4 regions of the Xenorhabdus bovienii SS-2004 genome follow, and region 2 is predicted to be linked to each of the others. Evidence: predicted binding sites of a transcription regulator. Region 2 holds the regulator's gene; each other region holds the start of a gene.
The links. The regulator PurR, encoded in region 2, represses purine synthesis genes. The targets are predictions, from matches to a motif close to CANGCAAACGTTTGCNTG.

Region 1: a site for PurR is predicted at 2,018-2,035, ahead of XBJ1_RS00995 (nucleobase:cation symporter-2 family protein). Genes of this name have one in related genera too.
Region 3: a site for PurR is predicted at 1,311-1,328, ahead of glyA (serine hydroxymethyltransferase). Genes of this name have one in related genera too.
Region 4: a site for PurR is predicted at 1,750-1,767, ahead of XBJ1_RS02145 (NCS2 family permease). Genes of this name have one in related genera too.

The regions. Positions count from the first base shown of each region.
Region 1 is NC_013892.1:228,689-231,908, reverse strand. Features, by position in the region: gene recG (ATP-dependent DNA helicase RecG) at 1-508, shown strand, start outside; gene gltS (sodium/glutamate symporter) at 631-1,845, opposite strand; gene XBJ1_RS00995 (nucleobase:cation symporter-2 family protein) at 2,088-3,220, shown strand, end outside.
Region 2 is NC_013892.1:2,467,037-2,470,256, reverse strand. Features, by position in the region: gene punC (purine nucleoside transporter PunC) at 1-226, opposite strand, end outside; gene punR (DNA-binding transcriptional activator PunR) at 350-1,258, shown strand; gene purR (HTH-type transcriptional repressor PurR) at 1,262-2,287, opposite strand; gene sodB (superoxide dismutase [Fe]) at 2,762-3,220, opposite strand, start outside.
Region 3 is NC_013892.1:2,993,701-2,996,920, reverse strand. Features, by position in the region: gene hmpA (NO-inducible flavohemoprotein) at 1-987, opposite strand, end outside; gene glyA (serine hydroxymethyltransferase) at 1,436-2,689, shown strand; gene XBJ1_RS12825 (3-phenylpropionate MFS transporter) at 2,778-3,220, shown strand, end outside.
Region 4 is NC_013892.1:494,727-497,946, reverse strand. Features, by position in the region: gene XBJ1_RS02150 (Na+/H+ antiporter) at 1-84, opposite strand, end outside; gene XBJ1_RS02145 (NCS2 family permease) at 347-1,693, opposite strand; gene XBJ1_RS02140 (transcriptional regulator GcvA) at 2,480-3,220, shown strand, end outside.

The DNA of each region.
Region 1 (3,220 bases), 2.0 Mb from region 2:
AAGAATGAAACCCGCAGAAAAACAGACCATTATGGATGCCTTCAAACGGGGAGAGTTACAGTTATTGGTTGCTACCACGGTCATTGAAGTCGGTGTTGATGTACCCAATGCCAGCCTGATGATCATCGATAACCCTGAACGGCTGGGGCTGGCTCAATTGCACCAGCTTCGTGGACGAGTGGGTCGAGGAGCAGTGGCTTCACATTGTGTTCTGCTGTATAAAACCCCGCTGACCAACACCGCGAAAATACGCCTGCAAGTTCTGCGCGACAGTAACGATGGTTTTGTGATTGCCCAGAAAGATTTAGAAATCCGGGGGCCGGGTGAATTGCTCGGCACTCGTCAGACAGGCAATGCTGAATTCAGGATCGCCGATTTACTGCGGGATCAGGGAATGCTGTCTGAAGTTCAGCGCATCTCCAGCTATATCCATCAGCATTATCCTGAACATGCCAAGGCACTGATTGAGCGCTGGCTGCCTGATCGCTCACAATACAGTCATGCCTGATATCGATACCCAAGGCACCAGCAAGACCAAAATACCCGCAGCAATGTAAGCAAAAAAATGCCGCTGAATATTTCAGCGGCATTTTTAGCCAAGTTATCTGGCAAGATTAAAAACGAATCAAATTAACCTGCTATAGACGGGAATATCGGTAACAATAGATAAATTTTGATAACGGCAGCGTTAACAATATCAATAAAGAACGCACCTACCATTGGCACAAGAAGGAATGCCATATGTGATGGCCCACATCGATCCGTAATTGCCTGCATGTTTGCGATAGCCGTCGGTGTCGCTCCCAAACCGAAACCACAGTGACCAGCCGACAAAATAGAAGCATCGTAATTTTTGCCCATCACGCGATAAGTCACGAAAATCGCATACAATGCCATCACTATCGATTGCACCACGAGGATCACCAACATTGGCAATGCAAGTGAAGCCAACTGCCACAGTTTCAGACTCATCAACGCCATAGCCAGGAACAATGACAGGCTGACGTTGCCCAGTACCGATACCGCTCGGTCAAATACGCGATAAAAGCCAAGCAGCGATAGGCCATTACTCAGGATTACCCCGACAAACAATACGCATACAAATGTTGGTAATTCAAACATCGTATGCTCTAGCTGTTTCTCAATATAACTACCTGCCAACAAACAGATAGAGATTAAGGCGATGGTTTCCAGCATAACCAATGGTGTAATCATGCGGCCGGTATAAGGTTTCTCAAACGCAGTAGGAATTTCGGCATCATCTACCCCCAAGCCCGGCGCTTTGGTATTTTTCACCAGAAAACGAGCCACAGGGCCACCAATCAAACCACCCAATATCAAACCGAATGTCGCACAGGCCATTGCTACTTCGGTCGCATTATCAAAACCATAGCGTTCGGAGAATACTTTACCCCAAGCGGCGCCGGTGCCGTGTCCGCCTGAAAGTGTGATGGAACCAGCCAATAATCCCATTAATGGGTCAAGTCCAAGCATTTTCGCCAGTGCAATACCCACGGTGTTCTGCACCAACAGCAACCCAATCACGACAAAGACAAAAAGTACCAGAAATTTTCCACCTGCTTTCAGGCTGGCAAGGTTCGCATTCAAGCCTATGGTGGCAAAGAACATCAACATGAGGGGATCTTTGAGAGATAAATCGAAACTGATTTCCCAATCTGTGGACTGCTTAACGGCCAGTAAAACGATAGCGACCAATAGCCCGCCTGCAACCGGTTCAGGGATGGTATATTTCTCAAGGAATGGAATTGATTGTACGAGTTTTCTTCCCAGTAGCAAAACCAGCGTAGCCGCAACGAGCGTGCCATAAATATCCATCTGATACATCGATGTACCCCATCTATTGTTAAAGTTATGTGAATTTAATGCGACGTTATAATCATCCTATAAAAACGCCAAGAGCAGCTAAGGGGTGGATTAGAAAAAAAATTACTGATAAACACAAGTTAAAAAATTTAAGAATGTGACGAAATCAAATCGTTATTCATTATAAAAATTTAGCGCAAACGATTGCCTTAATAAGGCAGATCATTAAAATAGTTTTTTTTTCCCATCCGGAATTTCACACCATGGTTACCTCATCCCGTGAGCACTCTACATCAGAAGCACCTGAGGCATCAGGCAGCGAATTGATTTACCGTCTAGAAGATAAACCGCCACTTCTACACGCACTGTTTGCAGCCAGCCAACATCTGCTGGCGATGTTTGTTGCCGTTATCACACCCGCCATGTTGATTTGTCAGGCTCTGGGGCTTCCTGAACTGGATACACAACGCATTATCAGCATGTCTCTGTTCGCATCAGGGGTAGCATCGCTTATCCAGATCCGCTCCTGGGGGCCTGTCGGCTCTGGCTTGCTTTCCATTCAGGGAACCAGTTTTAATTTTGTTGCGCCACTAATCATGGGAGGACTGGCTCTTAAAAATGGAGGAGCAGATATCCCAACCATGATGGCCGCTCTGTTTGGTACGCTGATGATGGCGGCAATCACCGAAGTGCTGCTGTCCCGCGTGTTGCATCTGGCCAGAAAAATCATTACGCCGCTGGTTTCCGGTATTGTCGTGATGATTATCGGTCTGTCGCTAATCCAAGTCGGGTTGACTTCCATCGGCGGCGGTTACTCTGCCATTCAAAATGGTACGTTTGGTGTGCCTGAAAATCTGCTGCTGGCAGGAGCCGTTCTTGCCGTTATCGTGCTACTGAATCGCCAGCGTAATCCCTACCTGCGAGTGGCTTCTCTGGTCATTGCTATGGCGGTAGGCTATCTGTTGGCTTGGTACATGGGTATGCTACCTCATGCGACACCCAGAACAGACACACCCGTTATCACCGTTCCCTCTCCGTTCTATTACGGACTGTCTTTTGACTGGAATCTACTGATCCCCCTTATCCTGATTTTTATGGTGACGTCGTTAGAAACCATCGGCGATATTACAGCGACATCCGATGTTTCAGAGCAGCCAATCAGTGGCCCGTTATATATGAAACGCATTAAGGGAGGTGTACTGGCAAATGGTCTTAATTCGATAGTTTCCGCAGTATTCAATACATTTCCGAATTCCTGTTTTGGCCAGAACAATGGTGTGATACAACTGACCGGCGTTGCCAGCCGCCATGTTGGTTACATTATCGCGTCTATGCTGATCCTGTTGGGGCTGTTCCCCGCCGTGGCCGGATTTGTACAACATATTCCTGAACCCGT
Region 2 (3,220 bases):
CAGGCTTTCTTCCTAATCGGTCAGACAGTTGCCCCCATAACAACTGAGCAAAGGCAAAACCGCCAAGAAAAATGCTGAGACTCGCACTGATAGCACTTTCTGATGTATTTAACTCTGTTTTCATTACTCCAAAAGCAGGTAGATACATATCAATAGCCAAATAGCCGAGCATACTCAGGCCAGCGAGATAAAACATGAATGAAATGGAATTTTTATTTGTTGTCATTGTGTTAATAACTTGGTGTGGTAATTGATAAGAAGATACAAGGCTTATTCTATATGGCATGATTTTTACTTGTGAAACGGTAATATTTGCATCATGTTATGAAAAAAATTGAAAGGAATAAATATGTGGTCTGAATACTCGCTGGAAGTTGTTGATGCTGTAGCCAGAACAGGAAGTTTCAGTGCAGCTGCATCAGAACTTCATCGTGTCCCTTCTGCTATCAGCTATACGGTAAAACAACTCGAAGAATGGTTGGCTGTACCTTTATTTGAGCGTCGTCACCGTGATGTAGAATTAACGGAAGCGGGAGGTATTTTTGTTAAAGAAGCTCGTTCTGTTATCAAAAAAATGCATCACACTCGCCATCAATGTCAGCAGGTGGCTAATGGTTGGAGAGGGCAGTTCAGCATTGCCGTTGATCAAGTTGTAAAACCTGAACGAACGCTCCAACTTATTCTGGATTTTTACCGGCATTTTCCAGATATTGAGTTGCTTATCTATCCTGAAGTTTTTAATGGTGTGTGGGATGCACTGGTAGATGGACGGGTTGATGTCGCCATTGGTGCCACCCGCGCTTCTCCGGTCGGAGAACGATACAGTTTCAGGGATATGGGGTTTATGCCGTGGTTATGCGTTGCTAGCCCTGCACATGAACTGGTTTCGATAGCAGAAAAATTGCATGACGACCAGATGCGAGCTTATTCCAGTTTATGCCTGGAAGATACTTCTCGCAGCCTGCCCAAGCGTGATACATGGGCTTTGGATAATCAACGGCGATTGATTGTGCCTGATTGGGATATTGGGTTGGCTTGCCTGATGGATGGTCTATGTGTAGGAATGGTGCCCAAGCATCGTGCATTACCACTTATCCGCCGCGGAAAATTGATCGCACTTGAGCTTGAACAACCATTGCCTGATAGCCCATGTTGCTTGGCATGGTCGCAAAAAAGCCATTCACCAGCATTAAGCTGGTTGCTTGATTATCTTGGAGATAGTGAAACACTTAATGCTGAATGGTTGCAGGAGGACTGATCGTCAACGGCGATAATCGATGAAAGGCCCATCTGTAACAGATCGACGCTCAACAAGACGCGGATGCACTTCGATAGTTTGTACATTTTCACGTTTATTGATGATCCTGTCCAGTAACATCGAGAAGGCCATCTGTCCCAAGCGTTCTTTGGGCTGGTGGATGGTTGTCAGCGCTGGCGTGAAGTAGCGTGCATTGCGAATATTGTCATAACCAATGATGGAAATATCTTGAGGGACACGTAAACCTAGCTCATCGGCTGCACAGATTGCACCCATTGCCATCACATCGCCACCACAGAAAACGGCTGTGGGGCGATGTTTCTGATTCAGGATCTGATACATAGCTTGATAGCCAGATTCAGGCTCAAAATCGCCCTGCACAATCCATTCATTCCGAATGTCAATATTTGCCTCTTTCAGTGCCTTGAGAAAACCTTGATGACGCCCGCCACCTGTATTTCTTGCTAATGGTCCAGGAATGGAAGCAATATCACGGTGACCGCGTTCAATAAGATAGCGGCCGGCCAAATAACCACCATGGAAAGCGTTATCGATAATCGCATCGGTGAAATCTCCTCTAGATTCACCCCAGTCCATGACCACCATGGGAATATTGCGATAATCTTCTAGCATACCCAAAAGTTGTTCAGGATATTCTGAACACATTACCAGTAAACCATCCACACGCTTTTGAGCGAGCATTGCGAGATAAGCTTTCTGCTTGTCGAGATTGTTGTGAGAATTGCACAAAATCAACGTATAGCCTTTGCTATAGCAACTATTTTCAACGGATTCTATGATTTCGGCAAAATAAGGTGCCTCACTTGAAGTTGCCAGTAATCCGATGGATTTGGTGTGGTTAACCTTCAAACTACGAGCAACGGCGCTGGGAGAATAGTTTAATTCTTTTATGGCAGCCCAAACTGCGATTTTTGTATCTTCGGCGACGAAACGGGTTTTATTGATAACATGGGATACGGTTGTGGTCGAAACACCAGCGCGTTTAGCCACATCTTTAATCGTTGCCATGATAAAAAAGACTCCTGACCTTATGGTCTAAATTTATAGATCTTTGTTAATCGTTTGCCAGTATATTTATATAGGATGAAGGCTGGCAATAATTTAGCGGTAAACCTTGAATTTTGTCTGATCTAGCTCAAAAGTGAAAGCAATAATCGATGCTATAAAGTATATGCACTAAATGTCAAATGATGCTTTTTATGTAATAGGGTGAATAACCATTTAAAGTTTATGGTATTGCGGGGCCTTAGTTTTCACATTGAGGGTTTTATGGATATAGATTTGAAGTTGGGATTATTGACTGCCAGTAGCGCATTAGTAATGATTGTTACTCTAGCAAGTCTTTGCCTGGTCTAGAAAAAATTGAAGGGCAGCGTCGCCTGCTTTTGTTTTAAGGGTAAACTTTCGCTATCCAAGACTTATGGAATTGGGAAAGTCTACCCTTGCTATTTCAAACTGGCTTGAGCGTTTATCTCAGAAAACTTAAGCCAGATTTTCTTCAACAAATTTCCAGTTGACCAGAGCCCAGAAATGCTCCAGATATTGAGGGCGCGCATTACGGTAATCGATGTAATATGCGTGTTCCCAAACATCAACTGTCAGTACAGGTTTATCTTTACCAGTCAATGGAGTTGCGGCATTGGAAGTATTGACGATAGCCACGCTACCATCAGCTTTCTTGACCAGCCATGTCCAACCCGAACCAAAATTTTTCAGTGCAGCATCAGTAAACTGCTGTTTGAACTCAGTAAAAGAGCCGAAAGCACTGTTAATAGCGTCTGCAACTTTTCCAGTTGGTTCACCACCCCCGTTTGGTGACAGGCTATTCCAGTAGAAAGTGTGATTCCAGACTTGTGCTGCGTTATTGAAGATGCCGCCTTCGGATGTTTTGATGATTTCTTCCAGTGATTTTCCGGCAAATTCGGTATCTTTAACCAGATT
Region 3 (3,220 bases), 530 kb from region 2:
ATACCAAACTTGAGTATGTAAATTGGTCATGGATTGGGTAATCGTATTCACTTTATCTGCGAAAGCATGATAACCGCCATGCTCTGTGGCATGGAACCAATTCACTGTACCGACATGGTGTTGGTTATGCAGATGTTGCAGCATACTCATCATCGGAGTCAGCCCGACACCAGCAGAAATCAGTGTAACGGGTGTATCTGATTGGACATCAAGGAAAAAGTCACCGCGTGGTGGTGCCAGTAATATGGTATCGCCTTCCTGCACATTATCATGCATATAGTTTGATACTTTACCTTGTGCTTCACGTTTAATCGCGATTTGGTAGCTGTGGTTGTTTGGTGCTGTTGTCAGTGAATACTGACGTATTTCTCGGTTTTCAAAAACGGGAGTGTCCAGGTAGATGCCTAAATATTGCCCTGCTTTGTAATCTATGACCTTACCCCCATCAGCGGGCACAAACTCGAAGCTGGTAATAACGTCACTCTGCGGTTGCTTCTTGTTGACACGGAATTGACGTAATCCACGCCAACCGCCTTCCTCAGATTCACCTCTTTGATAAATATCTTCTTCTCGATTGATAAAGACATCTGCCAATACCTCGTAAGCCTTACCCCATGCATTCAGGACTTCATCGCCTGGATGAAACATCTCATCAAGTGTTGCCAGCAGGTGAGTGCCAACAATCTGATAATGCTCAGGCTGAATATTCAGGCTGGTATGTTTATGAGCAATTTTTTCTACGGCAGGTAATAGCGCCTGTAAATTATCGATATTGGAAGCGTAAGCACAAAGAGCATTGAAAAGCGCTTCACGCTGAGCACCGTTTAGCTGGTTGCTCATGTTGAAAATATCTTTCAATTCAGGATTGTGTTTGAACATACGTTCATAAAAATGTGCGGTCAGTTTTGGGCCGGTAGAAACGATCAGTGGGATGGTGGATTTTACGGTAGCGATAACTTGGCTATCCAACATAGGAAGCTCCTGAATTTTTCTCAAATAGCGTTGAAATTTATAACATGCATTTTAAATACAACTTATAGCTTTTGGCGCTTTTTGTAAATAGAAAAGAGAGAGGGTGTTTTGATTTATGAACATAAAACATCAACAGCCCCTAGTGAAATTTGTCACATGTGAATCAAGTGAAAATGCCAATCTATAGCAAGATCAGGGGTAAACACTCACCTCTATATCTGTGAAAAAGCGATTTGTATCACCACAAGGTCTGACTAAGGTCACAAATATCAATAACAGATTGGAAATCAGTAACCCGTATGACCAGATACCTAGTCCGGATACCTTGTTGCCATCTGCATGCAATCGTTTGCGTAAAATATCCTGTCAAGGCTATCTCATTTGATAAAAAGAGTTTACACTGTGTGACATTCTGGCCCTCAGGGGTATTTTTTTAGAGATGTAGCTGAGTCAGGAGAACCTAATGTTAAAGCGTGAAATGAATATTGCGAATTACGATCCCCAACTGTGGCAAGCGATGGAACAAGAAGTTCGTCGTCAGGAAGAACACATTGAACTGATTGCTTCTGAAAACTACACCAGCCCAAGAGTTATGCAGGCTCAAGGATCTCAACTCACCAACAAGTATGCGGAAGGCTATCCGGGTAAACGTTACTACGGTGGCTGCGAATATGTTGATGTGGTTGAACAGCTTGCAATTGACCGTGCAAAAGAACTGTTTGGTGCAGATTATGCCAACGTCCAGCCACACTCCGGCTCTCAGGCAAATGCGGCAGTATACATGGCTCTGTTGAAACCAGGCGACACCGTTTTAGGAATGAATCTGGCTCATGGTGGTCATCTTACTCACGGTTCTCCAGTTAACTTCTCCGGTAAACTCTATAATGTAGTCCCTTATGGTATTGATGAGAGTGGCAAAATCGATTACAACGATATCCGTTCTCAGGCACAGAAACATCAGCCAAAAATGATCATCGGCGGCTTCTCTGCCTACTCCGGTGTTGTTGATTGGGCGAAGATGCGTGAAATTGCCGATGAAATCGGGGCTTATCTGTTTGTTGACATGGCTCACGTTGCTGGCCTGATCGCAGCAGGTGTTTATCCAAACCCTGTTCCTCATGCTCATATCGTCACAACGACAACGCATAAAACACTGGCTGGCCCACGTGGCGGCCTGATTTTAGCGAAAGGCGGCGATGAAGAACTGTACAAAAAATTGAACTCTTCTGTTTTCCCAGGTGGCCAGGGTGGCCCGCTGATGCATGTTATCGCGGGCAAGGCGGTTGCACTGAAAGAAGCGATGGAACCTGAATTCAAAATATATCAGCAGCAAGTGGCTAAAAATGCCAAAGCAATGGTCGATGTATTTTTAGAGCGCGGTTATAAAGTCGTTTCGGGTGGGACTGAAAACCATCTGTTCCTGCTGGATCTGGTGGATAAGGAGATTACGGGTAAAGACGCTGACGCTGCATTAGGGCGCGCTAATATTACCGTTAACAAAAACAGCGTTCCTAACGATCCTCGCAGTCCCTTTGTGACTTCTGGTATCCGCATTGGTACTCCTGCAATCACCCGACGAGGATTCAAGGAAGCAGAAACTTGCGAACTGGCTGGCTGGATGTGTGATGTGCTGGATAACATCAATGATGAAGCGATCATTGAAAACGTTAAACAAAAAGTTTTGGCAATCTGCGCTAAATACCCGGTTTACGCATAATTTAGAATAAAAATATTACTAATACTAAGCCCGACTCATAACATTAGTTTTGAGCGGGTTTTTTTACATTTGAAAAATGGGGGATTTGATGGTTGTTCCATCGACATTTTGGCTGGGGTTAAGTTATTTCACTTACTTTTTTTCTTTTGGCATCTTTTTGCCATTTTGGGCGGTCTGGTTGAAAGGTGAGGGAATTGAACCAGCCATTATCGGAATATTGTTGGGAGTAGGCTTAGTTGCCCGTTTCCTCGGTAGTATGTTTATTGCACCTACAGTTAAAGATCCTTCGAAATTAATCACTGCATTGCGATTACTGTCCCTATTGGCACTGCTCTTTGCTATTGGTTTTACATTTGGTAGCCATTGGGCATGGATTTTCTTTGTCATGATAGGTTTCAATCTGTTCTTTTCGCCACTGGTTCCCTTATCGGACGCCTTGGCGGGAACGTGGCAAAAACAGTTTACTTTTGATTATGGCAAGGTACGGGTCTGGGGGTCGATTGCCTTTATTATCAGTTCTTCGCTAACAGG
Region 4 (3,220 bases), 2.0 Mb from region 2:
AATGCGGAACGGGATCATTTTAGTAAGAACACCTGAAACTGACACCACCAAAATCAAGATCAAGATAGTAAAAAATATTTCCATATTACCCTTACAAATTGCCAAAAATCCGTCGGTGAAGAGATTGTGACTTTTTTTTCACTCTAATAACAGCCGTAATAACCATAAATATTAAAGTTATTAAAGAAAATCAAAAAACAATCACATTGTGAATCAATGATCAGTAAGTCATTAGTCTATTTTATACTTATCGGCGGGAGTGTGCTGAAAAATTAACACGTTTTAAAATTTATCCGACAGGAGGAAGTATGCGCAAACCCTGACCGGCTGCGCATGATTTTCTTATTTAGATAGCCCAATTTCCGGCATAAAATATCACTAGCACGATAGCAATGATCACCGTACCGATATTCAGTTTACGCCACTCACCAGAGAAAACTCGCCCGACAACCAAAGCACTGAACCCTAGCATAATGCCGGTGACGATATTACAAGTCAGTACAATAAACACCGCACACAGTAATCCTGACATAGCTTCGACAGAATCATCGAAATTCAGCTTCCGCACGTTGCTCAGCATCAGTAGCCCGACATACATCAAAGCAGGGGCTGTCGCATAGGCCGGAACCAGGTACGACAACGGAGAAAGGAATAAAATCAGCAGGAACAGAATACCCACAACCGCGGCGGTTAAGCCCGTCTTGCCTCCGGCGGCAGTGCCCGCAGCGGATTCAATGTAGACAGCAGCAGGAGAAGAACCCATCGCGCCTGCAAAAATACTGCTTACGGAATCAGCCGTCAGAGCTTTGCCTCCATTGATAATCTGGCCGCCTTTATCCAATAGGTTAGCTTGCCCTGCTACGGCTCGAATTGTCCCTGTCGCATCAAATATCGCTGTCATCACCAATGCCAAGACACTCGGCAACACTACAGGCTGCAAAGCTCCCACAATATCCATGCTAAACATCAGAGACAACCCATCTTCTCCCAACGTTGGCAGCTTAAAAAATCCTTGATATTTCACTGCGGGATCAAAAATCAGGCCGATAATTGAGATAACGATAATGACCAACAAAATACCACCGGGTACTTTCTTCCTTTCCAGACCAATAATCCCCGCCAGACCTAATAACGTCATTATTACGGGAAATGCAGTCAATGAGCCAAAAGCAACCGGTAAACCGGCATGAGGATTTTTAATCACCATCCCCACACCATTTGCCGCAATCAGCAGCAGAAACAGCCCGATACCAATACCGGTTCCATGAGCAATTCCCATTGGCATATTGCGCAAGATCCAAGACCGAATCCCCGTCACTGAAATCACCGTAAACAGGCATCCCATCAGGAAAACAGCACCCAGCGCCACGGGAATACTCACCTGCTGTCCTAAAACCAGACTGAACGCTGTAAATGCGGTCAGCGAGATTGCACAGCCAATTGCCATCGGCAGGTTAACCCACAATCCCATCAATAATGAGCCGATACCCGTCACCAAACATACAGAAATAAAGACCGCTGTATGAGGAAATCCGGCTTGCCCCAGCATGCCCGGCACAACGATAACGGAATACACCATCGCCAGAAATGTCGTCAATCCAGCCAAAATTTCCTGACGTACCGTCGTTCCGCGTTCAGTAATCTTAAAATACTTATCGAGTTTGCATTGAGTTGGTGCCTGCATGCCAGACATGTCTTTCCCCTGCCATTATGTTGAATTTCTAACGCTATCATCTCTCCACTTTGCCTAACGAAAACGATTACGTCGTAAGATACTTAAAATTGGTGCTGTACTCATTAGTACAGCCACTTCAATACGCAATCGTTTGGCTTTTCAGATAAAAAAATGGAGAGAGAATTTGAGGCGAATGATTATCCAGTGAATAAGGGATGAGAATCAAGAGATAATCATAAAATTTGTTGTGAGTTATCTCCGTATGTACTGAGAACACACTAAAAAGATCTACTTGTTTAAGCCTGTTCATCAAATTGTGTATGTAGCGCGCCACGTGAATTGAAAAAATGTGCCATTTAAATCGAGAAAAATTAGTACATGGTGATTTTATCAAAACACGTGGCATATTTAGATTCTTTTGTGGTCGGTAAGAATCATTTTTTCTTTAACCAAGTGGGGATAATTTTACAGGAAAGTTGAGAAAAAAAGCACCGCAATTGCGGTGCATTAAAAAAATCACTATGGACAGACAGGGTAAATGTACAGGAAGTGAAAAAAAACAGTAGCATATGCTACAAAGTCTGGTCTACCAGACAACTTGCAAACACAACATCACAACTACAAAGCCAAAAGCTTCAATGTATCACTACAGAGTTACTTTTCGTTCCGGCTTAGGAAGTTGCGCACACTATAGGGATTTGCTGGTATATCATCAATGGACAAATTATAATGATTCGGATTACAAAAACTAATACCTGAGAGAAAAGAAGTATCGGTATCGCCACTATCATATAAGAAACGAACATGTCTAAACGTTTACCACCCCTTAATGCGTTACGCGTTTTTGATGCTGCAGCTCGTCATCTTAGTTTTACTAAAGCAGCAGAAGAATTATTTGTAACTCAGGCGGCCGTAAGTCACCAGATGAAAAGTCTGGAAGACTTTCTGGGATTGAAACTTTTTCGTCGCCGTAACCGTTCACTACTGCTGACGGAAGACGGGCAGAGTTACTATCTGGATATCAAAGAAATTTTCACTGCTATCAATGATGCAACCCGCAAACTTCAGGCTCGCAGTGCCAAAGGTGCACTGACGGTAAGTTTGTCACCGAGCTTTGCCATTCAGTGGCTGGTGCCACGGCTTTCTGGTTTCAATCAGAGTTTTCCGGGCATTGATGTCAGGATTCAGGCGGTGGATAGGGAAGAAGATAAATTGGCAGATGATGTTGATGTTGCGATTTTTTATGGCAGAGGCAATTGGCCAGGCATGCGGACAGATCGTCTCTATCCTGAATATCTGCTACCCGTTTGTTCTCCCTCTTTACTGATGGGGGAACGCCCATTAAAAATACCGGCAGATCTGGCCAAGCATACTTTGTTGCACGATTCTTCCCGGCGGGACTGGCAGGCCTATATTCGCCAGCTTGATATGCAGCAGCAGATCAATGTTCAGCAGGGGCCGATATTCAGCCATAGCTCAATGGTGATTCAGGCGGCGGTGCATGGGCAGGGGGTTGCCCTTGCCAATAATGTGATGGCACAAAAT